One region of the Geminocystis sp. NIES-3708 genome, then DNA from elsewhere that is predicted to be linked to it. Evidence: predicted binding sites of a transcription regulator. Region 1 holds the regulator's gene; each other region holds the start of a gene.

What was found. Region 1 encodes HrcA, which represses chaperone genes, less so after heat shock. Its sites were predicted from a motif close to TTAGCACTCNNANNNTNNGAGTGCTAA; they were not measured.
Region 2: a site for HrcA is predicted at 7,709-7,735, ahead of groL (chaperonin GroEL). Genes of this name have one in related genera too.
Region 3: a site for HrcA is predicted at 8,588-8,614, ahead of groES (co-chaperone GroES). Genes of this name have one in related genera too.

What each region holds. Positions count from the first base shown of each region.
Region 1 is NZ_AP014815.1:2,981,131-2,992,527, forward strand. Features, by position in the region: gene lpxD (UDP-3-O-(3-hydroxymyristoyl)glucosamine N-acyltransferase) at 1-920, shown strand, start outside; gene GM3708_RS13110 (hypothetical protein) at 1,052-2,560, shown strand; gene GM3708_RS13115 (ABC transporter permease) at 2,664-3,437, shown strand; gene GM3708_RS13120 (HAMP domain-containing sensor histidine kinase) at 3,493-4,746, shown strand; gene dnaN (DNA polymerase III subunit beta) at 4,769-5,950, opposite strand; gene hrcA (heat-inducible transcriptional repressor HrcA) at 6,154-7,233, shown strand; gene GM3708_RS13135 (SDR family oxidoreductase) at 7,329-8,129, opposite strand; gene GM3708_RS13140 (divergent PAP2 family protein) at 8,320-8,781, opposite strand; gene crtE (geranylgeranyl diphosphate synthase CrtE) at 8,793-9,719, opposite strand; gene GM3708_RS13150 (hypothetical protein) at 9,970-10,512, shown strand; gene GM3708_RS13155 (universal stress protein) at 10,658-11,056, shown strand; gene GM3708_RS13160 (DUF3082 domain-containing protein) at 11,096-11,397, opposite strand, start outside.
Region 2 is NZ_AP014815.1:376,366-387,762, reverse strand. Features, by position in the region: gene murJ (murein biosynthesis integral membrane protein MurJ) at 1-184, shown strand, start outside; gene GM3708_RS01645 (BCD family MFS transporter) at 228-1,682, opposite strand; gene GM3708_RS01640 (cation:proton antiporter) at 1,958-3,409, opposite strand; gene GM3708_RS01635 (NADH-quinone oxidoreductase subunit K) at 3,409-3,741, opposite strand; gene yidD (membrane protein insertion efficiency factor YidD) at 3,890-4,153, opposite strand; gene GM3708_RS01625 (TVP38/TMEM64 family protein) at 4,311-5,000, shown strand; gene aqpZ (aquaporin Z) at 5,176-5,913, shown strand; gene groL (chaperonin GroEL) at 5,996-7,672, opposite strand; gene ruvA (Holliday junction branch migration protein RuvA) at 7,787-8,422, opposite strand; gene GM3708_RS01605 (hypothetical protein) at 8,701-9,402, opposite strand; gene GM3708_RS01600 (hypothetical protein) at 9,431-9,883, opposite strand; gene GM3708_RS01595 (MotA/TolQ/ExbB proton channel family protein) at 9,941-11,377, opposite strand.
Region 3 is NZ_AP014815.1:2,127,720-2,139,116, forward strand. Features, by position in the region: gene GM3708_RS09410 (GH116 family glycosyl hydrolase) at 1-780, opposite strand, end outside; gene GM3708_RS09415 (molybdenum cofactor guanylyltransferase) at 1,052-1,630, opposite strand; gene GM3708_RS09420 (DNA phosphorothioation-associated protein 4) at 1,664-2,143, shown strand; gene GM3708_RS09425 (pentapeptide repeat-containing protein) at 2,157-2,690, opposite strand; gene GM3708_RS09430 (hypothetical protein) at 2,703-3,341, opposite strand; gene gloB (hydroxyacylglutathione hydrolase) at 3,599-4,372, shown strand; gene GM3708_RS09440 (ferredoxin-thioredoxin reductase variable chain) at 4,648-4,878, opposite strand; gene purS (phosphoribosylformylglycinamidine synthase subunit PurS) at 5,309-5,569, shown strand; gene purQ (phosphoribosylformylglycinamidine synthase subunit PurQ) at 5,616-6,296, shown strand; gene GM3708_RS09455 (uracil-DNA glycosylase family protein) at 6,360-7,040, shown strand; gene GM3708_RS09460 (phosphatidylserine/phosphatidylglycerophosphate/cardiolipin synthase family protein) at 7,054-8,349, shown strand; gene groES (co-chaperone GroES) at 8,671-8,982, shown strand; gene groL (chaperonin GroEL) at 9,102-10,727, shown strand; gene GM3708_RS09475 (YifB family Mg chelatase-like AAA ATPase) at 11,035-11,397, shown strand, end outside.

The sequences.
Region 1 (11,397 bases):
ATACATTAAGCTATATTGAAGGGGAAAAGTTTGCAAAAATGGTAGCTGTTACCACCGCTTCTGCTCTTATTCTACCATTAGATTTATCCTTACAAGAACTAGCCACTCAAAGAGGAATTGCTTGGTTATCTTCTAGTTATCCCCGTCTTACTTTTGCCCAAGCGATTAATCTGTTTTATCAACCCTTTCAACCTGAACCACAAATTCATCCTACGGCTGTCATTGCCGATGATGTCACATTAGGTAAAAATGTTTCTATTGCGGCTCATGTTGTCATCGAAAAAGGCGTTACTATTGGTGATAATGTCTCTATCTTCCCCAATGTGGTGATTTATCCCCATGTTATTATTGGCGATCGCACTTTAATTCATGGTAATGCGACTATCGAAGAAAGAAGTCAAATTGGTAATGATTGTGTGATTCATAGCGGTGCAGTTATTGGTGGTGAAGGCTTTGGCTTTGTGCCGATTCCTGAAGGTTGGTATAAAATGCAACAATCAGGCTACGTGGTGTTAGAAAATGGAGTAGAAATTGGCTGCAATAGTACAATCGATCGCCCTGCTGTAGGTATAACTCGCATCGGAAAAAACACCAAATTAGATAATTTAGTCCATGTGGGACATAATGGTGATATTGGAGAAAACTGTGCTTTAGCGGCTCAAGTGGGTTTAGCTGGAGGAGTAAAATTAGGTAATCGAGTTATTTTAGCAGGACAAGTAGGTGTTGCGAACCAAGTACATATCGGTGATAGTGCGATCGCATCTGCCCAAACAGGGATACATAACGATGTCAAAACAGGAGAAACAGTTTCAGGCTCTCCAGCAGTTAATAATCGATTATATTTAAAAGTATCGGCTATTTATAAGAAACTACCTGAAATTTATAAAATAGTGAAAGAATTGCAAAAGAAAAATAGCTAATCATCATTACTCCGAAAAATCAACTAAAAATTTCAATATATTATAATAATATTTTATATTTGTTGTATTTTTGACATCAATACAATATAATTTATGTAATATGACTTCCGTTGATAGTGAAAACAGAAATTATGATTAAATTTTCTCAGAATCACAACATCAAATTTCAACAGAATTTTTCTTTCTATAACTTAATCAATAATTTTCTTATTTTAAACCAGCCATGTCAAAAAGGTTCAACTCTTGTCGTTGCTACAACAATGGGAGTTTTAGTTATTGGGGCTGTAGGATTAGCTATTTCAAAAGCAAGTAATGACAAAATTAATACAATTACTGACAATCAGACAAAACAAGCCTTAGGGGTGGCTGAAACGGGAGTAACAAAAATCCAAGATTTGTTTGTGAAAGAACCACGTTTGGCTATGGTAAAGAATAATAATCAATGGACAGATATCATTAATGCAGGAAAAGATCAGTTATACCAAACATTAAATAAAACTATTGGACTTTCGGAAGTTAGCCAAGATACAAAATGTAGAACTATTCAAAATTTATCATCTGTTAATTCTGGAGTGCTTGATGGGGAAGGAATAATTAAAAAGTTACAAGGAGAAGTAATAAAAGTTCCTTCCAATAATTTAAAGATAACTCCGGGGGTGAATGATTGGGTTTCTTTAGAGGAAAAAAAAGAATATCGTTTAGTTAGCTATAATCATAATCCCATCACCAAAAAAAGTATTTTAGTAATTCAAGGAAAAATAAAAGATAACATTGCTTCCATTGCACAAGTAGAAGTAACGTTTGATATTATTGAATATAACATTGATAAAACAAAAGAAAAAGTTCCTGCAATTTGGATAACGGATTCGGGCAATAATTTTGGCAACAATCAAATTTCAGGGAATGTCAAAATTTATTCTCCCACTTGCAAAACTCTTCAAGCAATGGGGCAAAATAATAAACCTCTCCTAAATGCTGATAATTTGATTAATGGAGGAAAAATTTATATTGATAAGCAATTAATGCCTCAAACTCCAGACAAACCTGATGATTCTATTCTTAACATTGCCAGTGCTATCACTGAGATGACTACTTTCCCTCTCAATATAACAGATGAAAAAGATTCTGATGGTTATTATCATTACCTTGTGCCAAATGTAACATTAAGCAACAATCAGACATTAACAATCGCTGCTGATACAAAAATAGTATTTTATTTACAAGATGATTTTAATATTGGTGGCGATTCTGAAATAGTTATCCCAGATACTTCTAATTTGCAAATTTATGGTAACACTTATAATTCTACTAAGAAAATATCTAAGTATGATTGTCCAAAAGATGCAGTAGAATGTCAAACAAACAAGGTGTTAATTCGTGGAAACGCAATATCAGGAAATATATTTATTCATGCTCCCGATGCTGTCGTTAGTGTAAGTGGTGGTAACAATACACAATCTAATTTTAAAGGCTCTATTTGGGCTAAAAGTTTGAATACTTCTCCTAATACTATAACGATTGAAGCGTCAGGCAATTATGGAGATTATTTAAGCGGAAAAAATATTATTGATAATACTTATAAAATTAGTAATATTTCTATGTGGAAAACACAACCAATAATTAGTAAAAGTAAGAATTAATATAATAAAGTTAATAGATTAGAAAATCTTTCTGGAAAATTTCCTGATACTATTTATTTATATCAATAGATTAGTTATCTAAATAGACATTTCCAAAATATTTATGAATATTACTCGAATTTTAGCGATCGCCACTAACGGATTTCGGGAAGTAATTAGAGATCGGATTTTATATGTAATTGGATTTTTTGTTTTATTATTGGTCTTAGCTTCTCGTATTTTACCACCCATTGCCGTGAGTGCAGATGAAAAAATATTTTTAGATTTAGGCATTGGCGGAATCAGTTTATTAGGTGCAATTGTTGCTATATTTGTAGGAACAGGATTGATCAATAAAGAAATAGAAAAAAAAACCGTTCTAATTCTAATTCCAAAACCTGTAACTACCACAGAATTTATTGTGGGAAAACATTTAGGTTTATCTGCGGTACTGACAGTATTAGTTGCTACTATGACAATAGTATATTTTTCGTTGATGAGCTTATTAACAATCAACTATCCTCTACACAGTCTGTTAATTGCCATCGTCTATATCTTACTAGAATTAGCACTTTTAACCGCCGTAGCTATGACTTTCGGAGTGTTTACCAGCTCTATTTTAGCAACACTTTTAAGTTTTGGCGTATTTATTATGGGACACTTAAGTAGAGACCTGTTACAATTAGGTAAGATTACAGAGAATCCCGGTATTGAAAAAATAACAAAAACTCTTTTTCTGATTTTACCCGACTTGGAAAGATTAAATTTAAAAAATGAAGCTGTTTATAATATTTTACCTAGTACGGGAGAATTATTAAGTAGTTTAATTTATGCAATTTTGTATATTGTTTTATTGCTCACTATCACTATTGTTATATTCTCTCGCCGACAATTCTAAAAAAATAGTTTGTGGCTTTCCATTCATTGATTAGCCTAGATAAAATGTAAAAAAAATGCAAGATAACTCAATTTTACACAGAATTGACTTTCAAGAAACTCATAGTTATTTATTTTCTCTATTAGAAAAAGCTCAAAATATAGAAGATTTTTGTCAATGTTGCTATCAATTATTATCTAAATATGTAAAATTAGACGGCTTTGTTATCGTTAATAATTACGTCAATGATGTTGAAAAGATAAAAGTTATTTATCGTAATAGTATTGAAAAAGATCACACCTATTTAAGTAATATTTATAATCTGGCTAAAATTCATAATCAGTGCATTAATAATAATCATCTTTTTTTAAATTTTAAAGACGTAAATAACCAGAATAATATTGATGAATATAATGAAGATAATAAAGATAATATTAATTTTTTGTATATTATTCCCATAGATTTTAAAGGTAAAAAAATAGGGAGTTTATTGATTGATATTGAATCAGTTAAATGTTCAGAAAATCAATGTCATGAAATTATTAAATTATTGAGTAAATATTTATCAATATATCTTTACCAAATTTCTATGGAAGAAAAAGAAAAAAGCCTAGAAATAGAAGAACAAAAATTAGTAAAAAGTAAAGAAAATCAAAGCAAATATTTATCTCATATGAATCATGAATTAAGAACACCTATCTCTGCTATTATAGGATTTGCAAAAATGTTACAACAACAATTATATGGTGAATTAAATCCTAAACAAGCTCAATATGTTGATGCTATTCATCAATCAGGAAAATACTTATTAGATTTAGTTAGTGATTTATTAGATATATCAAAAATTGAAGCGAGAAAAGAAGATTTATTTATTGAAAAAATATTAATAACTGAGTTATGTGAATCATGTTTAGCTTTAATAAAAACTAAGGCAGAAGAACAAGGTTTAGAGTTAAAATTAAAGATAGATTCTGATATACAATATTGTTATGTAGATCAACGTCGCATCAAACAAGTATTACTTAATTTATTGTCTAATGCCGTTAAATTTACAGAAAATGGCTCAATTACTTTAGAGGTAAAACAAGACAATAATTACTTAAAATTTAATATTATTGACACAGGAATTGGTATCAAAAAAGAATCCCAAGCAAAATTATTTCAACCTTTTATCCAACTCACTACACACCTTCACCGTCAACATCGAGGCACGGGGTTAGGTTTAGTAATTTCTCGTGAATTAGCAAGACTCCACGGGGGAGATATTACCCTTATCTCCGAAGAAAATGAAGGCAGTTGTTTTACTTTAACTCTCCCCCTCTCAAATTAAATAATAGCTTTTAGTTAGTCTCCTAGTCTCGAATTTGCACAGGCATAATTAAATAAGTCATTTGCAAACCACTTAAAGGAGTAGTAATAACGGGTTGAGTTGCACCGTTAAATTGAAACTTAATATCATTAGCAGATAAAGCTTTTAAACCATCCATTAAATAGCGAATATTAAAGCCAATTTCAAAAGCATCTCCAGTAATTTCCGCCGAAATAGCTTCTTTTGCATTACCTAATTCTTTGGCTTCCACTGATAAAGTGACTTGACTATTATCAGGATCTAAATTAAATTTAACTAAATTATTTTTTTGATCTGCAAATACAGACACTCGTTCTAAACTTTCAATAACTCGTTTACGCTCAACAATCATTGTCCGTTCAAAGTTTTTAGGTATTAATTGATTATAATTAGGGTAAGCACCTTCTAACTTCCGACTGGTTAAATGTTGGTCTCCTAATTCAAATACAACTTGACCTTGATCAACATACAAAGCCACCGATTCATTCTCCTTCGCCAAAGATAAGATTTTTTCTAACTCTCTTAAAGCCCGTGCAGGAATTGTAACGGTAAAATTTTGCTCTTCACTTACAGATGTATTTTCAATTTCTTCCCCTTCTTCGGCTTCTGCTTTTTCCTCACTGGTTTTAACTACCGCTAATCGATGCCCGTCGGTAGCCGCAAACTCCAAAGTATCCAAGTCACGAGTAAGATGCACACCTGTTAAAACTTGCTTAGTTTCATCACTACTAGCCGAAAATAATGAGCCTTTTAATCCTTCTACTAAAGAGGTGACAGGTAATAAAAAGGCTTCTTCCTTTTCCACCGTTGGCAATTCTGGAAATTCATCCCCTTTAACTCCCCTTAATTGAAATTTACCTGATAAAGAGTTGATGGCAACTAAGGGATTTTCTTCTAATTCTTCTTCTTCATAGGATAAGGAGACTTCCCCTTCAGGTAAACGGGTGATTATATCATTCAAGAATTTCGAGGGTAAAGTAATCATTCCTGCTTCTTCTACTTCTGCCGCAAAACTCGTGCGCATTCCTAAACTTAAATCAAACCCTGTCAACGTAACTCGATTTTTAGTCTTATCAGCGACTAATAAAACATTAGCTAAAATGGGATGAGTGGGGCGAGTTGGCACAGCACGACTAACTAATGATAGATTATTCTTGAGATCTATTTGAGAACAGACAATTTTCACAATCTTTTACCTAAATCTTATTTAATGCTAATTTTAGTTCTATTGTACTAAATGTTTAACTCTTTTTTTAGCACAGAAATAATAGGATAACTTAAAATTGTTCATTGTTCATTGTCCATTGTTAATTATTGATTGCTATACTATCAGAATATTAAAAAAATCTTAATTTAACACTATCTTACTCAAAACTAATATATCCTAAGATGACTGTTCAAATTACACTCAATGAACGCCATCAAAAAATTTTACAGGCTACCATTAAACATTATATCGCAACGGCTGAACCTGTTGGTTCAAAAACTCTAATTGATGAATATAACTTTAGTGTTAGTTCTGCTACAATTCGTAATGTAATGGGAAAACTGGAAAAAGCGGGTTTTCTTTATCAGCCTTATACCTCTGCTGGGAGAATTCCTTCCGATTCGGGTTATCGTGTTTATGTTGATCAATTAATCAATCTTGATAATACTGTTAAATTTCCTCTTAATAAATTTCTTGACTATAACATTAAAAATGGTTTTAGTCGTTATGAAATACTCTTTCAAAAAATTACTAATCTTTTAGCTAATTTGAGTGGTTGTATTGCTTTAATAACTCTACCTCAAATTCCTAGTAATATTCTTCATCACTTACAGTTATTAAGATTAGCAAATGATCAAATTATGTTAGTGATGGTTATTGATAATTATCAAACAGAATCGGTTTTATTAGAATATAATGCCTTAAAAATTCTTAATGATGATGATTCAATAGAAATAATTGATCGAGAATTAGAAATTTTATCTAACTTTTTAAATCATAAGTTAAAAGGTCAATCTTTAACAGAAATAAGTAATTTAGATTGGAGTGAATTAAATGATGATTTTCAAATTTATGCTGATTTTATCAAAAGTTTATTAACAAAAATTAAATCAAGTTATCGTCTATCCAATACTGCTCCGATTCTAATTCAAGGTTTTTCACAATTAGTGCAACAACCTGAATTTTCTTGTATAGAACAAGTGAAAATCATATTAAATTTACTAGAAAAAGAGCAAGATCAGCTTTTACCTTTAATTTTTAATATTAGTGATTTTGATAATTCTTGGCAAAAAGTAAAAATTCGCATCGGTTCAGAAAATCCTTTAGAATCAATGCAATCTTGTAGTCTAATTTCTGCATATTATTATCAGGGAGAATATCCTGTTGGTAGTGTCGGTATTATTGGACCAACTCGTATAGCATACGAACAGGCGATCGCATTAGTAGAATCAACGGCGGATTATTTATCAGAAAAACTGTGATTTTTATTAACTTTTTCATTAGACATCTGAAAAAAAATTCTTGTTTAGAAATGATCAATTATTCATTACTCATTCATTGATTTAATCCAAGTAATCTATTCTTTTTTTTGCTTTTGACGAAATTGTTTTTCTACACCCTGAAGAATAAATTCTCTGGGAAAAAATCTACCGATATTGACAATAATTTGATTACCAATTCCCCCTGTAACAATATTTGGTTGTTGTTTTTCTAACCCTACAAGAGCATTTTTTACGACTTCTTCTGGGGTGGTAAGACTATTTTTATTATTGTCATCAAAACTGCTAGAATCTGGAAATTCTGCAACTGTGGGAAAATTTGATTGAGTTGGTCCAGGACACAGGGCTAAAACTTTGATACCATAATCTTTATACTCCGCCCAAAGTGCCTCTGAAAATGATAAAACAAAGGCTTTTGTAGCGGCATATACGGATAAATAAGGCAGAGGTTGATAACCTGCTATCGAACTGACATTGATAATTTCTCCATTTTTTCTTTGTTTCATCTCCTCTAAAAATAAATGGGTTAACTCCACTAAAGCAGAAATATTGACTTGTATCATATCTAACTGTTTTTGTAAAATACGATCGCCAAATTTCCCATAATCTCCAAAACCAGCATTATTAATTAATAAATCTACAGAAATATCTAAAAATTTAACCTTATTGAAAATGTTTTGACTGCCATGAGGTAAAGTTAAATCTTGAACGATAACAGTAACATTAATTTGATATTGAGATTGTAATTTTTCTGCCAGTTGTATTAAAGCCGATTCAGATCTTGCGACAATAACTAAATTGTAATTACGTTGAGCTAATTCTTCGGCAAAAGCCTTTCCAATTCCTGAAGATGCACCTGTGATTAATGCAGTTTTCATATAAATAAATTAGATAAATTTTGAATAATAGAAAGTATTAATCATCAGTTTTTACTATATAAGTAAAAAGTAAATAGTTTAATAAATAATCAATGATTAACTTGAATGATAATCCTCTTTCAAAAACTACCATAATATTGAAATGATTAACATAAAAACATGATATTTTTATGAATAAATAGTTGAAAATTTATAAAGTAGAAAACAAAGGCACTAAAAATATTGAACTTAAAATTCCTAATAATAAACCAACTAAAACTTGAAAGGGTGTATGCCCTAATAATTCTTTTAATTTTTCCTCGTTTAAGTCTTCATTATTAAGAAATTCATCCATAATTTGGTTCAAGATTTTTGCTTGTTTTCCCGCCGCTTGTCTCACCCCGGCGGCGTCATACATAACGATACCTGCAAATATAGAAGCAATGGCAAATTCTGGAGATGCCCATCCCAAAATTTGACCTACACCTGTCGCTAATGCACCGACTAATGCTGAATGAGAGCTAGGCATACCACCAGTACTTACAAGATAGCGAAAACTAAATTTACGATTAGTAACAGTATCTACAGAAACCTTGATTATTTGAGCCAAAATACATGCAAGGAGGGGAATGACTATTAAACGATTAGTAAATATTTCCGCAAAAACTTTCATTTTTTTTTCGCCTAATTTTTACGTCTAACAATATATTCTGCAATGGCTTGTAACGGTAAAGCTTTTTCTCCATATACCGCTAATTGTGCCACAGCATCTTTAACTAATTCTTCTGCTTTTGCTTGAGAAGTTTCGATACCCCAAAGTTTAGGATAAGTGGCTTTTTGAGCGGAAAGATCTTTTCCTGCGGTTTTACCTAACTCCTCAGTGGTAGCAGTAACATCAAGTATATCATCAATAATTTGGAAAGCTAAACCAATATTTTGAGCATAAATTGATAAACGACTTAAATCTTCTGAAGATGCACCAGCTAATACTGCACCAGAAGATACACAAGCCTCTAATAAAGCACCTGTTTTATTACGATGAATAGTAGTAAGAATTTCGGCGGTAACATCAGATTTACCTTCACAATCTAAATCCATAACCTGCCCTCCTACTAAACCATTTGCACCAACAGCTTTACCCAAGATTGCCAATACTTTAACAATTCTTTCGGCAGGAATATTTTTGGTATTTTCCGCCACATACTCAAAAGCATAAGCTAATAAACCATCACCCGCTAAAATCGCTATATCTTCCCCGTAAACTTTATGATTGGTTAGCTTACCTCGGCGATAATCGTCATTATCCATCGCTGGTAAATCATCGTGGATTAAAGACATAGTATGTATCATTTCTAAAGCGCAAGCAGTAGCCATAGCCGTATTTTGCTTTTCTCCTAATAATTCCGCCGTTGCCAAGCAAAGAATTGGGCGTAATCTTTTTCCCCCTGCCAATAGGGAATAACGCATTGCTTCATAAATTTTTTCGGGCTTACCTATGGGTAAAGATTCATCTAAAGCCTTCTCTACTAATTCTTTTTTTCTCTCTAAATATGTATTTAAGTCAAAGTTAGAATCAGATACTATAGTGGGTTTTAAATTGGTTTGTACCATATTTTTAATACTACGATCGCTTATTATCATGGATCAATTATCAGTGATTTATGGCGATAGATCAATTAACAAAGAAATTAAATATATCAATTCTTTTTTATTTGTAAGATATTGGTAAAGGTAGAAGTTCGGAGATAGAAGACAAAAGTCACTAAGTATAAGAATTTCAGTATATTATGGAATTATAATAAATAAAATGACTTTTAGGAAATATTTGTATTTTTAACAGGGTATTAAAAAAGAGAAAAAGATGAATCAGAATTTTGAAGAATCTCAATTTCCCATTTCTCCTTTAATCAAAATTACTTTACTTAATCTCTATTTCGCCTTAACAATTCCATTACCTTTTTTAGCTAAATTTACCGCCGTTAATCTTCCTCAATGGCTGTTTTATTTATTATTAGCTCTAGGTGCGATCGCTATTTTGGCTATTTTAAGTGAAAGAGTTATCCTTAATCAAGAAGGTATAAGAGTTGATTATCCTCAATGGGTATCATGGTTATGGCGTAAAGGTTGGCATTTATCATGGAATGAAATTGATAGTCTCAAAATGCGTACCACTGGACAAGGTGGAATAGTATATTATTTTATCACCAAAAATAAGGATAGAGCTTATTTATTACCCATGAGAGTGGCAGGATTTAATAAAATGGTTAAAGAAATACAACTCAAAACTAATATTGACACTAATGATATTCGCCCATTAGCACAACCTTGGATGTATTTTTTCTTATTACTGTTTACTTTTTTTTTGTGGTTGATAGATATTTGGACAATTACTAACGCTATATAAAATAAAAGGTTATCTCATGAGATTTTATGGTTAAAGAAGCTAAAAGCAATCACCAATAGCCATAAACAAAAGAAATCATCTCTAATTAATGATAAAATATGAGAATGTATCACGTTTTACCGCTTGAATATTTTAAGTAAGTATTATGTTTAAAAAAGTTCTTTTTCCCATTGATCAAAACAGAGAAACAAGGGATGCGGTTGCTATAGTGAGCAATATTGTCAAAACCTACGATAGCCAGTTATTTTTACTCTCTGTTGTTGAGAAATCGGCGGATAATAATTCTGTAATGAGTGATGAAAATAGTGTAAACCAATTATTAGTTGGTGCAAAAGAGTTGTTTGCTCAAGAAAATATTATTGCCGAAATTATTGAGCGTGAAGGAATGCCATCTTTTACCATCTGTGATGTCGCTGATGAAGTAGAAGCAAATTTAATTATTATGGGATGTAGAGGGTTAGGATTAACTCATGAAGGTGCAGAAGATAGTGTCACTAATCGGGTGATAAACCTTGCACCTTGCCCTGTGTTAGTTGTACCTTAACTTCGGGAAGATAATAGGAGAAAAAGCCAATAAAAGAAATTAATCCTTAACTCCTTTCATCTTTTCGATCATCAATTTTATCCCCAATGCTACTAATCCTACTGTCACCATCAAAAATACAAAAGTCGCCATGGTGGTGATACCCATAATTAATGTTCTTACCGTCGCCGCAATTCTTATCGCCATCGGATTATTAAATTTTATCGGCATGGTAGAGTAAGTTAATATCACCGATTTCGTTAATAAATAAGAGGCGATCGCCAACCCTCCAGAAATAGAACCTCCAGTAAAACAACGTAAAGGAGTTATTTTTTCTTGTTCTTCTTGATTAACGGTAGTTG
Region 2 (11,397 bases), 1.3 Mb from region 1:
TTATTGGATTAATAATTATCTTACTTCTTTATGGGGTGAAGAAGGATTATTTTTACAAGGAATAAATTTACTTATTTCTAGTTTAATTTCATTGATAATTTTTCTATTAATTATTATGCAGTTAAAACTTCCTGAATTACAAATACTATTTACAAAAATAAATACTAAATTTAACCGTAAATAATATTAAACTCAGGGTTTCTCAGTTTACAATAATAGACAATTTATTAGTCTAATTCCCCTTCCATTACCATCGCTGTTACTTGACGAGTGGTGGCTTGAAATTCTTGGACATTAACTTTATTTAAAAGTATAATCGCACCAATAATAAACAATGCTTCCACAAAAAAGACAAAACTATAAGCTAACCAAGTATTACTAAATATTAATCTTCCTATATCAAGAATCCATCCCCCAATGGCAATAGCAATACCTCTAGCCATAGCTTGAGCTAATCCCCACGCTCCTACAAATGTACCAGCCGTTTCTGCAAGAGTTAAATCTAACATTAAGCTAATTGAGCCGATAGTTGTAATTCCTGCGGCAATGCCGAACAACACCATGGCAATTTTAAGCATCATAGACATTGCGGTTAAACCAGACAGGATAATTAAGCTAAAAGATAACGCCACTAAAATACAGCCGATTTTGGTGGTTTTCGTTTTCCCTAAGCGAGGAATAACTAAAAATCCAGTTGTACCGTAACCGATTAAAATACCAATACCCCAAAAAGAGTTCAACATAGTCGTTTCACCGATAGACATATTAAAAACTTCGCCACCATAAGGCTCTAAAATTGCCTCCTGCATGAATAAACTCATGGTAATTATCACCAAAAAGGAAAAGAAAATTCCAGTTTGACGGGATGAAGTCAGGATTTTTAAAGCACGTTTTAAGCTGATGCCGTCTTCCCTATCCACAAAAGATGAACGTAAACGATAACGAGAGTATTTCTTTTCTACTCCCCAAGTGGCAATTAAGGTTAAAATGACGACTATAAGAGGTACAACTATAAATATATAATTAATGGGGGGTTTAAGCACGTCTAAAGAAATAACATTATCTTCTCCCACAGCTAAATTTTTGAGTAAAATGTTTCCTGTGATACCACCAATAACGATACCGACCATTAACATTGACCAAATTACACCCACGATTTTTGAGCGATTATCTTCATCGGAAATATCTACTAATAAAGCTGTAAAAGGAGTTGAACTTGCTCCCATAGCAACACCTTGTATCATGAAAATTACACCTAAACCGATGCTAAAAATAAGAGTTTGAGGATTCCATTGCCAACCATTATTATTGACAATATCCCCTCCTAATAACCAGACTAATTGCACCGCAAAAAAGATAAAAATTCCAACCATAACTACCCCAAGACGGACATAACCAGTACGATGTAAACCAAATAATTTTTTACTATCAGATAATTGCCCTAACCATACCCTTGTAGGTGCTACTAATTGAGATAATGCTAAAGTACCAGCCGCAATAGTTGCTGGAATACCTAACTCAGAAATCATGACTCGATTTAATACTGCTAAAGTTAAGACAGAAATTAAACCGATGCCAAGGTTAAATAATCCTAAGCGTAGCATGGTAAAAATATTTACTTTGGGAATTGATTCACTTATTTTCTTAGAAGGAATAGAATCATAATTGTTATTGATAGTCATACGATTTATAGTATTACATATTTAGGACAAAAAACAGGTTTTTAATATCTGGGTGAAGACAAAATTAAGAGAGACTGAGAGACTAGGAGACTAAGAAAATGTTAATTTTAGTACAAAGACTAAATACAGGAATATTTTATTTAGGTTATGGTGAATAAATTTTTTGTTTTTTATCATCAAGGGTTTAAATTTATTAGATTAACAAAAAAGGACATCAAAAATCGATTTTTTTATTTCCTCAAAACCATTGTCTATGCACGACTGCTTATTACCTATTAAAATAAAGAAGGATTAATCAGAAAAATAATTCCGTATAATAAAATGCAAATTAAAGTCATGAAACCGACTAGATGATCAAATTCTTCCCAAATACGAGGTATTTTTATTACTAATTTTTTAAAAATAAAGGCATAGCATAAACAACCAATACTGAAAGTTATTAAGGCTTTAAGAATATTAATTAAACTATAGGCAGAATAATAGATGATATTGGCTGTAATAATTCCTATAATTAAGATAGTTACAGCTAATTGTAAATAAGAATTAGTATTTTGTTCTTTTTTGGTTTCATGAGGTAATAAAATTAATTGAATGAAATAAATTGCCGTGCCTACAGCAATAATATTCATGGGAATCACTTGCCAAGGTAAAAGATTTTCTAAGGTTAATGCTTTTGCTTCAAAACTGGAGAAAAAAGGAAATCCTATTGCTGATAAAGAGGCTAAAGATAAAGGAATCCAAAGATTAGTATTTATAGGTTGATTTTTTAAAGTCGATAAATTTCGAGTGGGTAAATTACCAGCACACAAAAATAAAGTACATTTTGATAATCCATGAGTTAAAGCATAAAATCCTCCAACAGAAGGAGAAGCTAAAATAAAACCCATTTGAGAAATGCTTGAAAATGCTAACATTCGCTTAATGTCTTTTTCAAACAAAGCATAAAAAACTCCTAAGATGGCTGTGGCTACCGCAAAAACCCTAACGATAAAATCCATATCTTCACTAATTGCCGCACATCTAATTAAAGGTAAAATACTAGCTTTAACGACAATGCCTGAGAGTAATGCTGATACTGGAGTTTCTGCTTCTGAGTGAGTGAGAGGAAGCCATAATCCCGATAGAAAAATTCCTCCTTTGACAAATAAGCCTAAAAAAATTAAGACGAGTGCTTCGGGTGGAGAGTTTTTTAAACCTTCAAAACTAAAAGAATGATTAGCTTTATAAACTAAAATTGTGCCGACTAAATAAAATAATAAAACAACACTACTAACAAATAAATAACGAAATGCTACCCAAATAGATTTATCTGTACGAGGATAAGCAATTAAAATAAAAGCTACCATGCCGATAACTTCTAAGGCAACATATAAACTAATAAAATCTGTGGTAATAAAAGCAGAATTAAGACTACCATGTAACAAAATAAGTTGTGCATAGAAAAAGGCTATTTTCTGTCTTTGCCAACAATAAATTATTACGGCTATTGTGACAATGGCATTGGTTAAAATAAAATAACCATTTAAAGTATCAACCCTAAAAGTTACCCCAAAATTATCTAATAATTGAAATTGGAAAGATTCTTTATTTAAAAGTATTTTTAAACTGTAAATAACAGAAATTAATGTTCCTAATAATGTCAAATATTTATCTAACTTAGGTATTAGATAAATAGTAAAACCTAATAATAAAGGTAAAGTAATCCAAACTATGGTCAAATTAATCATTAACTATTATTTTTTTCGATTTCTTTCGTTTCTAAAGTTGGATTATTTTTAGCTAATTTCATCACTGCGACTAACATTAAGGCTTGAGTGGAAAAACCAATCACAATAGCGGTCAAAATTACTGCTTGTGGTACAGGATCGGCATAACTAACTTGTTCTTCCGTCAGAATAGGGGTAAATAATCCTTCTCTTGATGCTATTAGAACATAATAAGCAATAACTCCAGTACTCATAATATCCATAGATATGGTTTTCATCATCAAATTTTCTTTAAAGATGATGCCAAAAAATCCTAAGAGAATAGTCACTAAAACAAATGCTTCTAACACCATTATTTTTAATAATTTTAAAATAGATTTTATACTATGACATATGTAAAAAACATAGGTAATAGTCTATATAAATATCATAGGATAAGGATCGCAATATAATAATTCAGTTAAATTAAAAATATTTAATACTAATAATAAGTTAAGCTAATTATTTTTTATTGTCAATTATCTCCTCAGAATTAGAAATAAATCTATCTGACAAAGAAGGTACAGGATCGTAACCACCGACATTGAAAGGATGACAGCGACAAATTCTTTTTATTGCTAAATAACTCCCTTTGATTGTACCATAATGCTCAATCGCTGTTAGAGCATATTGTGAACAAGTAGGTTGAAATCGACAACTGGGAAGGAATAAAGGAGAAATCAAAACACGATAAAGAGTAATGAGAAATAGAAGTAACTTTTTAATCATTCATTAATAAGTGATAATATTCAACATTTATAAATTTTCTCTATAATCTCTCATTCTATTTTCATTATCTTAACAGTTTTATTTATTATTCTAAAGAAGAAAATCAACGGTCATCTAACCTTTTATCAAACTAACGTCAAAAGTTGTCATTACAATGAAGAAAAACAAATTTTGGTTAACTATCATAGGAGTAGTATTAGTGATAATAATGATTGATAAACTAGGATTATTTCAGTATTTCAACCAAGGATGGGATAACGTTAATGATTGGATTGCTAGTTTTGGGGCTTGGAGTGCCATTGCTTTTATAATTATTTATATTTTTGCTACTATATTTTTAATACCGGGCTCAGCATTAACCCTAGGGGGAGGATTAATTTTTGGAGTCGTGCAAGGCTCAATTCTCGTATCAATAGCCTCTGTAGCTGGTGCAACTCTTTCATTTTTAATCGGGCGTTATCTATTGCGCACTTGGGTAGAAAAACAAATTGATACTCAACCGAAATTTAAAGCCATAGATGCTGCCGTTGCACAACAAGGATGGAAAATCGTTGGTTTAACTCGTCTTTCTCCTCTTTTTCCTTTCATATTTTTAAATTATGCTTTTGGAGTAACAAAAGTTTCTTTGAGAGATTATTTTTTTGCTTCATGGATAGGAATGTTACCCGGTACGCTCATGTATGTTTATATAGGTTCTATACCGAAAACAGCACTTGAAACAACTGGCAAAGATACTGATATTTTGCCTTTAATCTTAAATATTATTGGTTTAATTGCAACCATAACAGTAACAATTTACGTCACCAAAATTGCTCAAAAAGCTCTTGATACTAAAGTGAATTAAACTCGGTGAATAGACAATGGGCAATGGCAATTTCAGTCGATTAATCAGGGTGAAAGAGGCGAAAATGGATTAATTAAGAGCCAAAATTTTACAAAACTTATTGTCAATTTTATAAAGTTAATAAGTATAATTCTAAGTAATTTTAACTATAACTTCACAAAATTTACATACAATAATGAAAAAATACGTAGCTGAGTTAATTGGTACTTTTTGGTTAGTATTAGGCGGTTGTGGTAGTGCTGTTTTAGCCGCTAATTTCGGAGGTGATGGTAATCCTCTCGGTATCGCTTTTGTAGGCGTTTCTCTCGCTTTTGGTTTAACTGTATTAACTGGAGCTTACGCAGTAGGACATATTTCGGGTGGTCATTTTAACCCTGCGGTATCTTTTGGTTTATGGGCTGGTAAGCGTTTTCCCTCTTCTGAATTATTACCTTATATTATCGCTCAAGTGGTAGGAGCAATTATAGCGGCTATAATCATTTTAATCATTGCCAATGGTGCAGAAGGTTTTGCTTTAACAGGAAGTAATCCTCTAGCGACTAACGGTTATGGCACTCACTCCCCCGGTGGTTATTCTCTTATTTCTGCATTTGTAACCGAAGTCGTCTTAACTTTTATCTTTCTCATTATCATTTTAGGCTCAACCGATAGACGTGCACCTGCTGGTTTTGCACCCATTCCTATCGGTTTAGGTTTGACTTTAATTCACCTAATCAGTATTCCTGTTACAAATACCTCTGTTAATCCAGCAAGAAGTACTGGAGTGGCTTTATTTGCAGGTAATATTGAAATTATCGGGCAATTATGGTTATTTTGGTTAGCACCCATTTTAGGTGCAGTTTTAGCTGGTTATCTTTACTATAGCTATTTCGCTGAAACGACTAATACTTCTTCTGAAGAAATTGAAGAATAATTAAGAATTAGGAATTAGGAATTAGAAAAAGAGGGGAAAACTTGTTAATTGTTAATTGTTAATTGTCGTTAACTGTCAATTGTTACATCATACCGGGCATACCCATGCCACCCATGCCGGGCATACCCATACCGCCCATACCACCCATGCCACCCATATCAGGCATTGCAGGGGCTTGAGGCTCAGGTTTTTCTACAACAAGGGCTTCAGTGGTTAAAATCATCCCTGCAATAGAAGCCGCATTTTGTAAGGAAGAACGTACTACTTTAGCTGGATCAATAATTCCCGCAGCAATTAAGTCTTGATATTCTCCTGTTAAGGCATTATAACCGAAATTAAGAGCCGATTGTTTGACACGTTCTACCACTACAGAGCCTTCTACTCCAGCATTATTAGCGATTTGACGTAAAGGTGCTTCGATGGCTTTGATAACGATTTGTGCACCAATTTTTTCTTCTTCAATGGTTAAAGTGTTTTTGAAGGTTTCAACTTTACTCGCTAAATGAATTAATGTTGAACCACCACCAGCGATAATTCCTTCTTCTACTGCCGCTTTAGTTGCGTTTAAAGCATCTTCAATACGTAGTTTACGCTCTTTTAATTCAGTTTCGGTAGCGGCACCTACTTTAATCACTGCCACACCACCAGCTAATTTTGCGATGCGCTCTTTTAATTTTTCTGCGTCATAGTCAGAATCAGTTTCGGCTAATTGTGTACGAATTTGAGCTACTCTTTTCTCAATGTCTGCTTTATTGCCACCGTCAGCTACAATAATTGTATTGTCTTTTTCGATGGTAATTTTATGAGCTTTACCTAAATGATCTAAGCTAACAGTATCAAGGCTTAAACCAATGTCTTCGGAAATAACTCTTCCACCAGTTAAGATAGCAATATCTTCTAACGCTGCTTTTCTGCGATCGCCAAAACTAGGAGCTTTGATAGCGGCTACATTTAAAACACCTCTAGCTTTATTGACGACAAGGGTGGCTAAGGCTTCACCGTCAATATCTTCAGCAATGATTAATAAGGGACGAGCAGAACGTGCTACATTTTCTAATACAGGTACTAAATCTGCAATGGCACTAATTTTTTTATCAGTGATGAGGATTAAAGGATTTTCAAACTCAACGATTTGCTTTTCTTGATCAGTGATAAAGTAAGGAGAAACATAACCACGATCAATTTGCATACCTTCGACAACTTCTAATTCAGTGGCTAAGGATTTAGATTCTTCAACGGTAATCACACCATCTTTGGTGACTTTATCCATGGCAGTAGCAATCATTTCGCCGATTTCTTCATCATTTCCGGCTGAAACTGTTGCAACTTGACTAATAGCATCACCTTCTACAGGTTGTGCTACAGCTTCAATTTCCTTAATTAAGAAACTAATGGCTTTATCAATGCCACGACGTAAAGCCACAGGATTTGCTCCAGCAGTAACATTTTTCAACCCTTCATGAATCATAGCTTGGGCGATAACGGTAGCTGTAGTTGTGCCGTCTCCTGCGATGTCTTTAGTTTTAGAAGCTACTTCTCTGACTAATCTTGCACCAACATTTTGTAAGGGATTTTCTAATTCAACTTCTTTGGCAACGCTGATACCATCTTTAACTATTTCTGGGGCACCGAATTTTCTTTCTAATAAAACATTTCTACCTTTAGGTCCTAAAGTTACTTTAACAGCATTAGCCAAAGCATTGACACCCTGTTCTAAAGATCTTCTGGATTCTTCTTTAAATGATACTATTTTAGACATATAGATTTCTAATTTATTTATTCACCATACATCAATTTAGCGCTCTTCGGGTCTGAGTGCTAATACGGTTATCTTCACCTAGAGAATAAATCAACTGAAATATAGTAATACTTACTAAGTATTTAAAGATAAAAAGGCAATAGCATTTCTAATCCATTCCTCTACATGAGGATTTTTTTGTAATAAATTATCTTGACTGATAACAGAGATTGCTTGTTGTATTTCGTTATTTGTATAACCTAAAGCTAGTAAAGTCATTTCTAAATCTGCCATAATTTCCGCATTGGGTAAAACATGAATTGTGTTGAGATTAATTCCCGCAGAAATACGCCATTGTGATAGTTTAGTTTTTAATTCTAAGGCAATTCTTTCCGCCGTTTTTTGTCCGACTCCGGGAGTTTTTGTTAGTAAACGAATATTTCCCGTTACAATGGCTTGTACTAAGTCTTCTAGTCCTAATGTATCAATTAAAGCAATGGCAGATTGTGAACCAATGCCAGAAATAGCGATCAATTGACGAAATAAATCTCTTTCAGCCGCAACAGAAAAACCATAAAGAATATGTTGATCATCTCTTACTTGAAAATGGGTAAAAATTTGAATTATCGTTTTAGAATTAATGTCTAGTTGTCTAGCAAAACGACTAGGTATTTGAATTTCATAGCCAATATTATTAACTTCTAAAATTAAAATATTCCGATTATTATTAATAATAATATTGTCTATTATACCTTTAAAATAACTGAACATACCTGAATGCGATATAAATTTGTTGGCGATAAGATGAGACTAGGGAACTAGATAAATAGGAGATTAGAAGAGAATTAATTTAAACATTTATTCAAATTGATTTTCGATAATTATTTATCAAAATTTAATTTTTTTCAGTGACTAAAATTTGGTATATCACCAGTCTTAAACCTTTATTTTTCAAAGTTTTTTACATTGAACTGAGGTGAACCTGAAAAAGAGAAAAAGATAATTTACTGATACTATCTTTATATTATAATTGATGATAAAATAGATTATTATTGTACACCAATAGATCTACCACCAGAGCCAAAAACTAAAACTCGATCTTGAGAAATAGGTTCCCAACCCACTTCAAAACCAAGACTCCAAGCCTTTTCTCTAGCTACTCTAAAGGCTTCAAAACTATCGGGGCGTACAATAAAAGCAAGGTAATTTACTTCAGGATTTAATTGTTTTAAAGTGTTAATAAAATTAGAATTCTCATTTTTTAATTGTTTAGAATCTTCTCCTTGAGATGAGGAATTAGCATCATATTTTAGTGAACCTTGATTAGTAAATGAAATTAAATAATTTCCGTTATCATAATAAAAATTTTCTAGTTTAATATTTCTTTGTTTTATACATTGATCATATTCTTCTATTTGTTGCATATACAAACTATATAAATAAGAAGGAATATTTTCAGGTATTTCAGGGGTTTTACAATTGGGTAAGGTAATCAAAATTTGATCAATTTCTTCTTCTAATTTAGGATCACTTAAATAAAAAATTTGATTATTTCTAACTTCAAAAAAACGTCCTTGTTTATCTGTTTCTGTTCGTAAAGGAGTACGAATAATTGTTCCAGCTTCTACAGCTAATAAACTAAGAAATAAGCCAATAAACATTAAAACTCCTACGGTATTTGTCAAAATATCTAAAAATGAATCTAAATTTTGACCCGGATGATTAGTTTTTCTGATTCTTCTTCCTCTCATTATTTTATCAACGTTATAATAATTTTTGCTATTGAATTTTTAATTTCCAATTTTCTTCTATCGGTTCATAACCTATATCAATTTCTTCTTTTTCAATAAGATCTCTTACTTTTTGAAAAACATCAATTCCATTAGGTCTAACTGCCACAATAACATATTCTTTATCTTTATTTTTTTTAATTTCTTTGATAAAATTAGCTAGTTTAGAATTAGGTTTACTAAGTTCATTTTTTGATATAAATTCTTGACTAGGATAAATAACGACTCCATCTTTTTGACACTCAATATAACGGGGTTGTTTTTTTTTATTCACACCACCTGCTTCTGTTTTAGCAATAATTGTTACTTCTGGATTATCTTTTAAAGTTTCTGTGCTTAAAACTATGATTAGTAAAATTAAACTACCAATAGTACAAGCTAAAACTGATAAAAAAGGGAACAATTCTAATTCTATTTTATTTGATTTCGATCGCCTACGCATTTTAATAATGAATAATTAATAGTTAATAATTATATTTGTCGATTTCTAATATATAATTTACTGTTCAATTTGCTCAACTAATCTAATAATTCTAGGCTTACTTAAATCCTGTAAAGTTGGTTGTAAAAGTTCAATTTTATCTTGTATATTGCTTAAAGTTTTTTGCATTTCTCCCACATTATTTAATACCTCAACAACTTTTTCTAAACTAGATTGTAATTGATTAAGTTCAGCAATTTTTGCACTAGACTTCTCTAAAGATATAACTTTTTCTTCTAAACTTAAAGCCGCTTTACTTAATTCACTACTAATAACCTGAGTTTTTTCATTTAAACTATGACTATTATCTTCATTATTTTGTTTCACTAAATCGACTAATTCCTTAATATTTATAATAATTGAATGGTTTAAATCATTTTGTTGTCCAAAAGTTTGTAAAAAATTATCTCTATCTTCTAAAATTGTCTTGTTTATTTGTTTTAAACTATTAATTAATTCTATTTCTTTGGCACTAATTTCATGAAATTGATGAATAAATTGCTCTAGTAAATTTTTAGCGGCTTCCTTGGCATAAATTTCCGCAGGGTTTATCAAATCTTGAGGAGTAGGTAAAGCATCTTTTATGGGTTGAATTAACTCTTCTTTTGTAGGTAATTTATTATCAATAGCCTTATTAACTGTTTGAATTAAAGTATCATTATTTAATATTGATTCTTGAGGCTCATTATTCTCTTTTAATCGAGGTAAAATATGATCATTAATATAAATTTCTGTTGCTAATAATAACTGTGATTCCATTCTTTCGACTAAAACTAAAGGAATCATTACCGCAACACTAAGAAGAAGTGCTAATAAAGTTGTATCAAATGCCACTGCTAAACCACTGGTAACTGTGCCAATACCTTCTTTAATTTGTTCAATTTCCGCACTATTATCTAAAAAACCATTAAAACCATTAACTGCACTGCTGATACCTAATACTGTACCGATAAATCCTAATAATGGAATCGCCCAAACTAATATTCTGGGTAAAGCGTAAGAAGATTCAGAAGCACTAAGATAAAATGAACTATCATCTAAAGCTAATTCTGTGACTATTTTTCGACTACCCGACAGAATATAAGCATTTAAAATTCTCGCCAATCTTCCAGTAATCATACTATCACTTTGAGCAAAATCTTCTTGAATATGTATTAATTGTGCTGATTTATGATTATCAAAAGAAATTTTTTCTGGCAAACCAATTTTTTTTAAAACTTTTTGCTCCGTTTGAATTTTTAAGTATTTATTAATACTAATGACTGCTACTAAAGAAGCAAAAAAAACTGTGAAATATTGAGTTAAACCTCTTTGGTATAATAAAACTCCCACATAGGATTCTTTAAGGGGCAAAAAAAGAATGTAAATTATAACTGTTAAAACTAATGCAGCAGTAAAGGCAGTAAAAAAATTAATGTCTAATTCTTGACGACTATGAGTTTTTATTTTAGTCATGATTGTGATTTTTTTAGTAA
Region 3 (11,397 bases), 850 kb from region 1:
ACTGGGATTGGTGATACTGGCGATCGCAAATTGTCCTTCCCCTTCTTGAGGTTCATCATCCATACGAATACGATCAAATAAACAACCTACCCGAAAACTATCCTCAATCCACTGATTAAGATTACCCGTACTATCTCCCCAACGAGGCTGATATTCATATTCAGGGCTACCATCATCTCTAACTTGAACGGTAGGGCTTTTTATAGCATTAGTAAACCAACCAACACTATTTTGCCACGAAAACATAATACTAATAGTAATATCTTTATCTGTAGGGTTATGAATACTCCAGTCAAACATCGCCACAGGATAACTAGCTTCTTGATAACTACCTGCCCAAATAGGAGAAAATTGTTCACAGACAAAACGAGATTGAAAAACTCCTTGATAATCAAACCAGCTACGAGGATAAAGTGCCGAATAAGTACCTTTTCCTTGAGGATACCATGTCCAACTTGATAAACTACCATCATCAGGAGGTGTTGTACTCATGGCATAAACTTGAGGACTTTCTCCTTCTACCTGTTCAAACACACTGAATTGACAAGCAGACAATGCTTTAAAAATATGATTGCCACCGTCAATATGCCAGAGATTAAAATCACCATTAACCCCTCTACCAATACAACCGCTACCAAATCCTCCTAAGGGCATACCATGATTAGCACCATCATCCAAATTACTTAGATAACGTACAGTATAAGGATTTTCCCAGATTTTGCCTATTTCACATTGCCAAGCAGAAGGAGGAATCTTTGGGAGTTCGATTTTTGTTAGCATATTGACTGATTTAAAATATATTTCTTTTTAATTTTAAGCGATAGAAGACCTTTAGGAGTCGTATTCAATCAAATCACAGTTAAAAATACTGAAATATAAAAAAAATCAAAAAAAGCTGTTAAGTTTGGTTATAGTTTTTGAAAAAAAATGTTATTTTACAATAGTGGAAATCTGTGCAATTTTAAAATTTAAAGGAAGAACACAATTATTTATTAAATACCATCATAGGGAATTAATAATTTAAAGTCAAGAAAAAAAGAAATTTTGCCCGTCAAGAATTAACTACTTTTTCATAATCTTTAGGAGTATTGCAATTAAACAAAATTTGCTTATTTTTAACTACTAATTCCTTCACATTTTCTTGATTTAACCATTGCTGAAAAGATCGATTTCCTGTTTGAATTGATTTTTGTAGAGAATCTTGACAATTACGGCGATAAAAACCACATAAACATTCCCAACCTTTATCATTTTTCGGTAAAAAAGCGATAGTATTTTCAGAAATATTCCCAAGGGTATTAATCCAATTTTTAAGATCATCTACTGTCAGAAAAGGTAAGTCACAAGCTAACAATAAAATCCAATCAGAGTTAATATAATTTAATGCCTCAAAAAAAGCGATTAATCCTCCTTGAAAATAAGATGATTCGGTAATAAAATTACAATCAACTGGCAAAATAGGTCTATATTTGTCTTGCCATGGAGTAATTATATAAACTTGATCTGTACATTGTTCAGCTATATGATAAATATTAGTTAATAAAGGTTTTCCATTTATGTCTAATAAAGCCTTATCTTTTTGCATTCTTGAGCTTTTTCCTCCCGCCAAAATTAAAGTTACAATTTTCATAAATTAATTACCAATTATTTATTCTTAATTATCATGGCAATCAGAATTAAAATCTCTCAAGATAAAGCGAATTTAGTACAAAGTTTGGTCTTAAATAATGAAAATAATCAGGGAGTATTTGCTACTTATGCCGATGTTATGGCTTTTGCGGCGGCGATAGGGAAGAAAAATAAACTTAGATTACCATTAGAGACGATCGCCAAAGAACCTTCTCCCATTAGTTTAGATGTTTTTAGCAGTCGTGGATATGATTTTTTATTTAAACTTTTAGCTATCACAGAAAATCTGAATCCTCAAATTATTTCAGCTTATGATATAACCGCCGAAGAAGAAAGAGTAACTATTTTTGAAGAATATGCTAATGGCGGATTACTAAAGTTACAAGAGCAACTCAAAGGGGCAGTAGATTATAGTGAGAGAATTTTATTGATTTTAAGTCAAGCAAACAATCAATTATCTAGTTCCACTTCTGCTAATTTTGATTTAACTAAATTTTTAGTAGATAAGCTCTAATTATTTATCTCAATCATTGGAGATGCCTAATAATATTTGCCCAACGAAAATCGGCATTTTGGAAAATTGCACCGTCAAAATTACATAAAATTAAATCAGCTTTAATCAGATGAGTATTAATTAATTGAGCATGACTAAAGTTACTTTTATATATTTTCCCTTCTCCCAGTTCCGTTTCATATAAAATACTATTACTTAAGTCTGATTCACTGATGATTACTTGGTTTAAATCCGTTTCGCTTAAGTTTGCTCTGTGTAATTGAGTATTGATTAAAATTGCTTTTCTTAAACAAGCTAATCTTAAGTTAACACCGATTAAATTGACATTAGTAAGATGTGCATTTCTTAAATTAGCAAATCTGAGATTACTACCAATTAAATTCACATCAGTTAATTTACAATTACTCAAATCAATGCCTTCTAAGTCATAATTACTACAATTTATCCCAGATAGTTCAATCTTGACATCATCATTAAATTTACGCCACTGATTCCATTTTTCGACATTTTTAATTAAATTTTGCCAATATTCTTGATCATTAATCATTTTTCTTATCCTTTACTCATTTATCTCTGATAAAATTACTCTACCTCCCACGTTGGCGATCGCCTCTAAAGCCGCTTGAGCTCCTGCTTTTATATCTCTTTCTGCACCGCCAAGATAAACTCTACCAAAACTACCCACTGCTTGTACGGAAAGAATATTGATTAAAGCGGCTTTTTCTGCTTCATTAGCGGCTAAAGCAGCATAAGCGGCTGGTTTTACTTCTAAAACATATAAAGTTTCCCCAGCTAACAACATTTGTCCTCGACGATTACGGTTAATAATTTGTGCTTGATAAGGATCAATATTACGGATAATTTGACTAGAAACCACTTCAGGTTTAATGCAATCTTTTTCACTTACTCCCAAAGCATCTAAAATAGCTCTTCCCGCAGTTTTAGTTTCTCCTTGATTACTAGAATGTATTTCTAATAATCCATAAAGACGTTCCACAAATTGAACTCCCGGACGTACTACCGCCGATTTTAACGCTATATCAGTAATCCTATTGATTTCAATGCCGGGAGAAATTTCAATCCACAGAGAAGCATCACCGGGTAAAGGTAAAAAACCCAAGGCAACTGTACCAATATAGGAAGCGTGTTGAGGTTGTAATCGGTCTAAGTAAACGTAACTGCGGAGTTCAACACTCATGTTTTAAATAATTTAACTATTGTATTGGTCAACAGTGATCAATTATCAATGATTAACCATCAAAAGGCAAATATCAATCAGAGCCTATTAAGCTCGAAAGCATTTAGATTGTAAATCGAGCAGAAAAAGTAGATTGATTTATTAGTAATAAAAATATATGTAAATTAAATGTGTTTTAGCTTATCATTCTTTCTTTAAACTTTTCCAACAGGTTCTAAGTAAAATAAAGATATTAAGTTTTTTCAGGTGATTATTTCATGAATATTATCAGAATTCCCGTTTTAAGTGATAACTATATATTTTTACTTCATGATATTAACAGTAACCAAGTGGCTGTAGTTGATCCTGCCGAAGCAAAACCTGTATTAGCCGAAATTGAAAAAATTGGTGGCAATTTAGTAGCCATTTTTAATACCCATCACCATGGTGATCATATAGGAGGCAATAAAGAATTATTAGAGCATTATCCTGATGCAGTGGTTTATGGTGGCATTAAAGATAAAGGTAGAATTCCTCTCCAAAAAGTATTTCTGCAAGAAGGTGATACGGTGGAATTTGCTGGTAGAAAAGCAGACATATTCTTCATTCCGGGTCATACTTATGCTCATATTGCCTATTATTTTCCGCCCATAAATGAGTTAGATTCAGGGGAATTATTTTGTGGTGATACCCTATTTGCAGGAGGTTGTGGTCGATTATTTGAAGGAACACCAAAAGATATGGTAACTTCTTTAAGTAAATTGCGTAATCTTCCTGATTCTACGAGGGTATGGTGTGCGCATGAATATACTTTAGGCAATTTAAAATTTGCCATAACGGTAGATGCTGATAATGAAGATTTACAAAAACGTTATCAACAAGTTATTATTGCTCGTCAACAAAATATTTCTACGATACCATCTTCTATTCAATTAGAAAAATTAACTAATCCTTTTTTCCGTTGGGATACACCTACGATTAAGTCGGCGATGGGTTTTGATGAACCTGAGAGAGTTTTTGGGCGTTTGAGAGGGATGAAAGATAATTTTTAATTTAAAGACATATTATACTTTATTTAGATTTCAGGCAATGGGCACTGGTAATAGGAATTGATTATTGATAAACAAGAATTTATTTTAAATTTCTTTTTTTGAAACGTCTATTGATAATTGCTAATGTTATCTTTGTTGGATGCAATAATAATTCTGAAGACAAATATTGACAAGTAAAGAGGTAGAAAAGGTACTAATATTTCTACCTTTTGCTCATCCAAAGCTATTTATTCCCCGAAAATTTTTCTTGTCTATCTGTAATCAAAAGCCTGTTTTTATTGATTATCAATAGTTAAAATTTCATCTTCTCGAAAATGGGCTTTAAATTTTTTGTCAAATTTCACAAGATAAGGAAAATTTGCACTTACAGGTCTTCCCTGCCATTGAGTTACAATTTCTATTAATTCTCCTTCCATCCCTTTTAAATCAAAGGCTTCTTTTTTATGTTCAGGATGATGATATACCAATACTGATTCTTGTACTTTAATGCGATCGCCTACGTTCATAGTTGAGATGTAATATAATAAATTTGAATAAACTTGAGGATATATGCCCAAAAGGTAACTTTATTATTTTTGCATAATTAGTCATCGGTGCAAACGTTACCTTAAAAAAGTTAACAAAATGAGTAAACATTAGATCATCTCAGTTCGACAGAGGAAAAGTTGTGAAAACGAGACAGGTGGAGAAGTGGACAAGGAAACAGGTAGAAAAATTCCTAATATTTGTACACTTTAAAATAATTTTATTGATTCATTGAGGATATAATCTCCCTGTCTTCGTATCAACAAGAGTCAATCATCATCTATTTTTATATCGAACTCAGGTTAGATCCGTCAGAGCTTACTCATGTTAAAATCCTTTTTAGTTTGGAAATTTTCATTAGAAGTAGCTCTGTGCTATTTCCACATTGATTTTATATTTTAGGAACTATCCATGACTCAAAAATTTAATTCTCGTGTTTATGTTACTTTACGAAAGTCTGTATTAGATACGGCTGGAACGGCTGTAGAATCAGGATTACATCAATTGGGTTATCAAGGAGTAGAAAATATTAGAATTGGCAAATATATTGAATTAACATTGACAGCAGAAAATAAAGAATCCGCCGATAAACAATTACATGAAATTTGTGATCAACTTTTAGCTAATCCTGTCATTGAAAATTATTCTTTTGATCTAATTCCTATTGATTAGAAGACGAACAGATAAGACAAAGTTATTAATTGTAAAGAGGTTTAACATGAAATTTGGTGTCGTAGTTTTTCCAGGTTCAAATTGTGATCGAGATGTAGCGATGGTGACAGAAGGGATTTTAAATCAACCTACACGTATGATATGGCATCAAGAAACTGATATTGATGATTTAGACATCGTTGTCATCCCTGGTGGCTTTAGCTATGGTGATTATCTTCGATGTGGTGCGATCGCCCGTTTTTCTCCTGTCATGAAAAGTATTATCGAACACGCAGAAAAAGGCAAATTAGTATTAGGTATTTGTAATGGCTTTCAAGTATTAACAGAGGCAGGATTATTACCCGGTGCATTAACTCGTAATCGTGATTTACACTTTATTTGTGATCAAATACCAATTAAAGTAGAACATAATAACTCTCTTTGGACAAAAGGCTATCAATCAGAAGAAGTAGTTATTTTTCCCATTGCCCACGGTGAAGGAAATTATTACGCTGATGAAGATACCTTAAAAAAGTTAGAAGATAACGGACAAATTTTATTTCGTTATTGTGGTGAAAAAGGAGAAATTAATAGTCAAAATAATCCAAATGGATCATGTAAAAATATAGCAGGAATTACTAATAAAAAAGGTAACGTTTTAGGGATGATGCCACACCCAGAAAGAGCCAGTGATATAGCATTAGGTTTCACAGATGGAAAAGCACTCTTTGCCAGTTTATTAACCTAAATTAACGTTATTTAAACTTTGAAAAATTATAAAATTCTTCCTAAAATATATAAATTAATGTAAATGCTTACTATAGAAAACCTAATTAATCAAATCCAAAAAGAAGCCCAAAGAGAAGAATTTCCTCTTGATATTCCTGTTTATGAATCAGCAAAAAAAGATCCGACTAAACCTATTTTATATTTTGGAAATTTAAAGAGTAATATTTGTTTTTTTGGAAGAGATTTGGGTAAAGATGAAGTTATGGCAGGACAACCTTTAATTGGAGCGGCTGGTAAATTAGTTAGACAAGGTTTTTATAAGGCAATCTATAAAAAAGAAACAGAAGATAGAGTTCAATTAGAATCAATAAAAGATCGTTTAATTTTAACTAATACTGTACCCTATAAACCACCAGAAAATAAAGCTTATACTCTGAAAGTAAAAAAAAGATTTCGTCCTTTTATAGAACAATTTTTAGTGATTCATTGGCAAGGTAATCAAATTATCACCTTAGGCACAGAAGGTTTTAAATGGTTTGAAAATTATGCTAGTAAAGAGGATTTTAATGAATTTTGGTCTCAAGGGGATCAACGTTATCAAAAAAGTTTAAATATCACCATTAAAGCGTTAGATGAACAAGGGAAAATTCATCAAAAAAAAGTTGCTATTTTTCCTTTACCTCATCCTTCTCCTTTAAACGTAAAATACTATAATAAATTCCCCGCAATGTTGCAATATACATTATCTCAAATAGAGTTTTAAATATGCCAAATAAATGGTCAAAATTATCTCTTTATCTTTAACTATAATCAGTTATTTATTATTTTTAAATGGTTGTCAAAGTCAAGTTAAAAAATTGCCTCCATTATCTCAAGATTCTGCCATAGAAGTTTATTTTAATCACAATCAGGCAAAGGGGAAAGAATATTTAGATCCTTATCGTAATATTCAACGTACTGGAGATAATTTAGAAGCTATTATTATCGAACAAATAAACACAGCAAAATCAACTTTAGATATAGCAGTACAAGAGATAAATTTAACAAACTTAGCAAAAGCGATTATAGATAAAAAAAAACAAGGTGTAAAAGTTAGAATTGTTATAGAAAATAACTATAATTTACCCTTGAATCAATTGAAAAATAATGATGGTTTAGCTATTTTAAAACAAGTCAATATTCCCATAATAGATGATAGAGAAGATGGTAGTAAAGGCAGTGGATTAATGCACCATAAGTTTATCATTATTGATGGAGAAAAAATTGTTACAGGTTCAGCTAATTTTACCCTCAGTGATATTCATGGAGATTTTGAAAATTTAGAAACAATCGGCAATGCTAATCATATTCTAGTAATAAATAGCTCTTCATTAGCCAATATTTTTACAGAAGAATTTAACTATCTTTGGGGAGATGGAGTAGGGGGAAAAAAAGATAGTTTATTTGGTTTAAAAAAGCCTTATCGCCGAGAGAAAATAGTTAAAATAGGAGAAAACACTATAGTTATAAAATTTTCACCTACTTCTCAAAGTAAATCATGGATAGAAAGCACCAACGGTTTAATATCTCATACTCTCAAATCTGCCAGTAATTCTATTGATTTAGCATTATTTGTTTTTAGCGATCAAGATATAGCAAATACTTTAAAAAATGAATCGTTACAAGGAGTAAAAATAAGAGCCTTAATTGATCCTAATTTTGCCTATCAATACTATAGTGAAGGACTAGATTTGTTAGGATTAGCTTTACCCAATAAATGCAAATATGAAAAGAATAATAATCCTTGGCAACAACCCATCGAAACTGTTGGAATTCCTAATTTAGCTCAAGGAGACAAATTACATCATAAATTTGGCATTGTTGATAACTATACCATTATCACAGGGTCTCATAATTGGTCAAATGCGGCGAATAATCTTAATGATGAAACTCTTTTAATAATTTATAATCCATTAATTGCCCAACATTTTCGTCGAGAATTTGATTACCTTTATCGTGATGCAATTTTAGGTATCCCTTCCAATATTCAAGAAAAAATAGACACTGAAATAACAAAATGTTCTAATAATTAGAATGTAATAAACAAGTATTTTATTCGCTGCACAAATAATTCATTAATTGTCTCTACTGTTTAATACTTATATCACCTGAGTTCGATATAAAATTTTCGTTTCAGATGTTGACTCATTTTGAAAACAATCTACCTCATCTCCCTGTCTTGCCTCCATCAGTTTTATTCTGTCGAACTCAGGTAAGTTCGGAAACCCGTACAATTGAGGTAGTTGCTATGGTGGTGAATTTTCGGTTAAATTAGCACTCGTAAGGTGAGAGCGCTAAAAATAAAAACGAACTCATCAAAAATCATAATCAAGCAAAAAAGGAGCAAACTATCAATGGCTGCAATTACCATTAATGTATCAACCGTTAAGCCTTTAGGCGACAGAGTTTTCGTTAAAGTTAGTGAAGCAGAAGAAAAAACTGCAGGTGGTATCTACTTACCCGATAACGCCAAAGAAAAACCCCAAGTAGGTGAAGTTGTTACCGTTGGCGAAGGTAAAGTAAATGATAAAGGTGATCGCACTCCTGTAGAAGTGAAAGTTGGCGATCGCGTATTGTACTCTAAATATGCTGGTACAGACATCAAACTCGGTGGTGATGACTATGTATTACTATCTGAAAAAGATATTCTTGCGGTAGTATCATAATAATACTTAAAAACCTTGAAAACCTATCTCCTTTGAAAATAAAGACTTTGCGTCTTTGCAACTTTGCGAGAGAAAATCAAAATTATTGCAAATTATAAAATAAAGAGAATCGATTAATTATGGCAAAATCTATTATTTACAACGAAGAAGCCCGTCGTGCGCTGGAAAAAGGTATTGATTTATTAGCAGAAGCAGTAGCTGTAACCCTTGGTCCTAAAGGACGTAACGTCGTTTTAGAGAAAAAATTTGGAGCTCCCCAAATCGTTAATGACGGTGTTACCATCGCTAAAGAAATTGAATTAGAAGATCACATCGAAAACACTGGAGTTGCTTTAATTCGTCAAGCGGCTTCTAAAACCAATGACGTTGCAGGTGACGGTACAACTACCGCTACTGTATTAGCTCACGCTATCGTTAAAGAAGGTTTACGCAACGTTGCCGCAGGTGCTAACCCCATCGCCCTCAAACGTGGTATTGACAAAGCTACCGATCATTTAGTTGAAAAAATCGCTGCCCACGCAAGAAAAGTAGAAGATAGCAAAGCTATTGCCCAAGTAGGTACTATTTCTGCGGGTAATGACACCGAAGTTGGTGATATGATTGCCAAAGCAATGGAAAAAGTCGGACAAGAAGGAGTTATTTCCCTTGAAGAAGGTAAATCCATGGAAACCGAGCTTGAAATTACCGAAGGTATGCGTTTTGATAAAGGTTACATTTCTCCTTACTTCGTAACCGATACCGAGCGTATGGAAGCAGTTTTTGAAGATCCTTTCATCTTAATTACTGACAAAAAAATTACTTTAGTTCAAGATTTAGTACCTGTTTTAGAACAAGTTGCTCGTCAAGGTAAGCCTTTAATCATCATTGCTGAAGACATCGAAAAAGAAGCTCTTGCAACCTTAGTTGTTAACCGTCTTCGTGGTGTTTTAAACGTTGCGGCTGTTAAATCTCCCGGATTTGGCGATCGCCGTAAACAAATGTTAGAAGATTTAGCCATCTTAACTGGTGGACAAATGATCAGTGAAGATGCAGGATTAAAACTTGATACTACTACTGTAGATCAATTAGGAACTGCTCGTCGTATTACTATCACTAAAGATAGCACCACTATTGTAGCTGAAGGTAATGAGAAAGACGTTAAAACCCGTTGCGATCAAATTCGTCGTCAAATCGAAGAGTCTGATTCTTCCTACGACAAAGAAAAATTACAAGAGCGTCTAGCTAAATTAAGCGGTGGTGTAGCAGTAATCAAAGTTGGTGCGGCTACCGAAACTGAAATGAAAGATCGTAAACTACGTTTAGAAGATGCTATCAACGCAACTAAAGCGGCAGTAGAAGAAGGTATCGTACCTGGTGGTGGTACAACTCTAGCACATTTAGCTCCTGACTTAGAGGAATGGGCTAAAGCTAATCTTACCGCTGAACAGTTAACTGGTGCTTTAATCGTTGCTCGTGCTTTAACCGCACCTTTAAAACGTATTGCTGAAAATGCTGGTCAAAATGGTGCTGTGGTAGCTGAAAGAGTTAAAGAAAAAGACTTTAACACTGGCTATGATGCGGCTAATAATGAATATGTAGATATGTTCTCTGCAGGTATTGTTGATCCTGCTAAAGTAACTCGCTCTGGTATTCAAAATGCTGCATCTATTGCAGGTATGGTATTAACTACCGAGTGTATTATCGTTGATAAACCTGAAAAAGATAAAGCTGCCGCTCCTGCCGGTGGTGGTGACTTTGATTACTAATTAAAGATTGTGTTGGGTTTTGTTTTTCAATCCAACTCATAAATAAAAATAATTTTAGGGTGGGCATTGCTCACCTTTTTAATGTTTAAAATGATAGGGCATTTTCAAAGTAGGAGTTAATTTGTTTAGCCCTTTTCCAATCTAACCAAAGTAGGTTTTTAATATTTGAATGAAGATGAGCAGACGACAGAAATACAATATAAGAAAATAGATTTTTGTAGTAATTGATTTATTAATTACTAAAAAGTTCCTCCAATTAGGAATTTAGTAGTATAGTTAATTATTAATTGCTAATTTATTAATACCTATGTTAGCTAGAGTTTGGAGTGCCACCATTATCGGTGTGGATGCGGTAAAAGTCGGAGTTGAAGTTGATGTGTCGGGCGGTTTGCCAAAAATTACTGTTGTCGGTTTACCTGATACTGCCGTGCAAGAATCAAGAGAAAGGGTAAAAGCGGCTATCAAAAATTCTGGGTTTGCTTTTCCTGTACGTAAAATTACGGTTAACTTAACACCCGCAGATTTACGAAAAGAAGGACCAAGTTTTGATTTACCCATCAGTATAGGTATTTTAGCCGCTTCAGAGCAAGTTGATCCGCAATTGTTAGGAGATTATTTATTTCTGGGAGAAATGTCTCTGGATGGAAGTTTACGCCCTATTGCTGGAGTG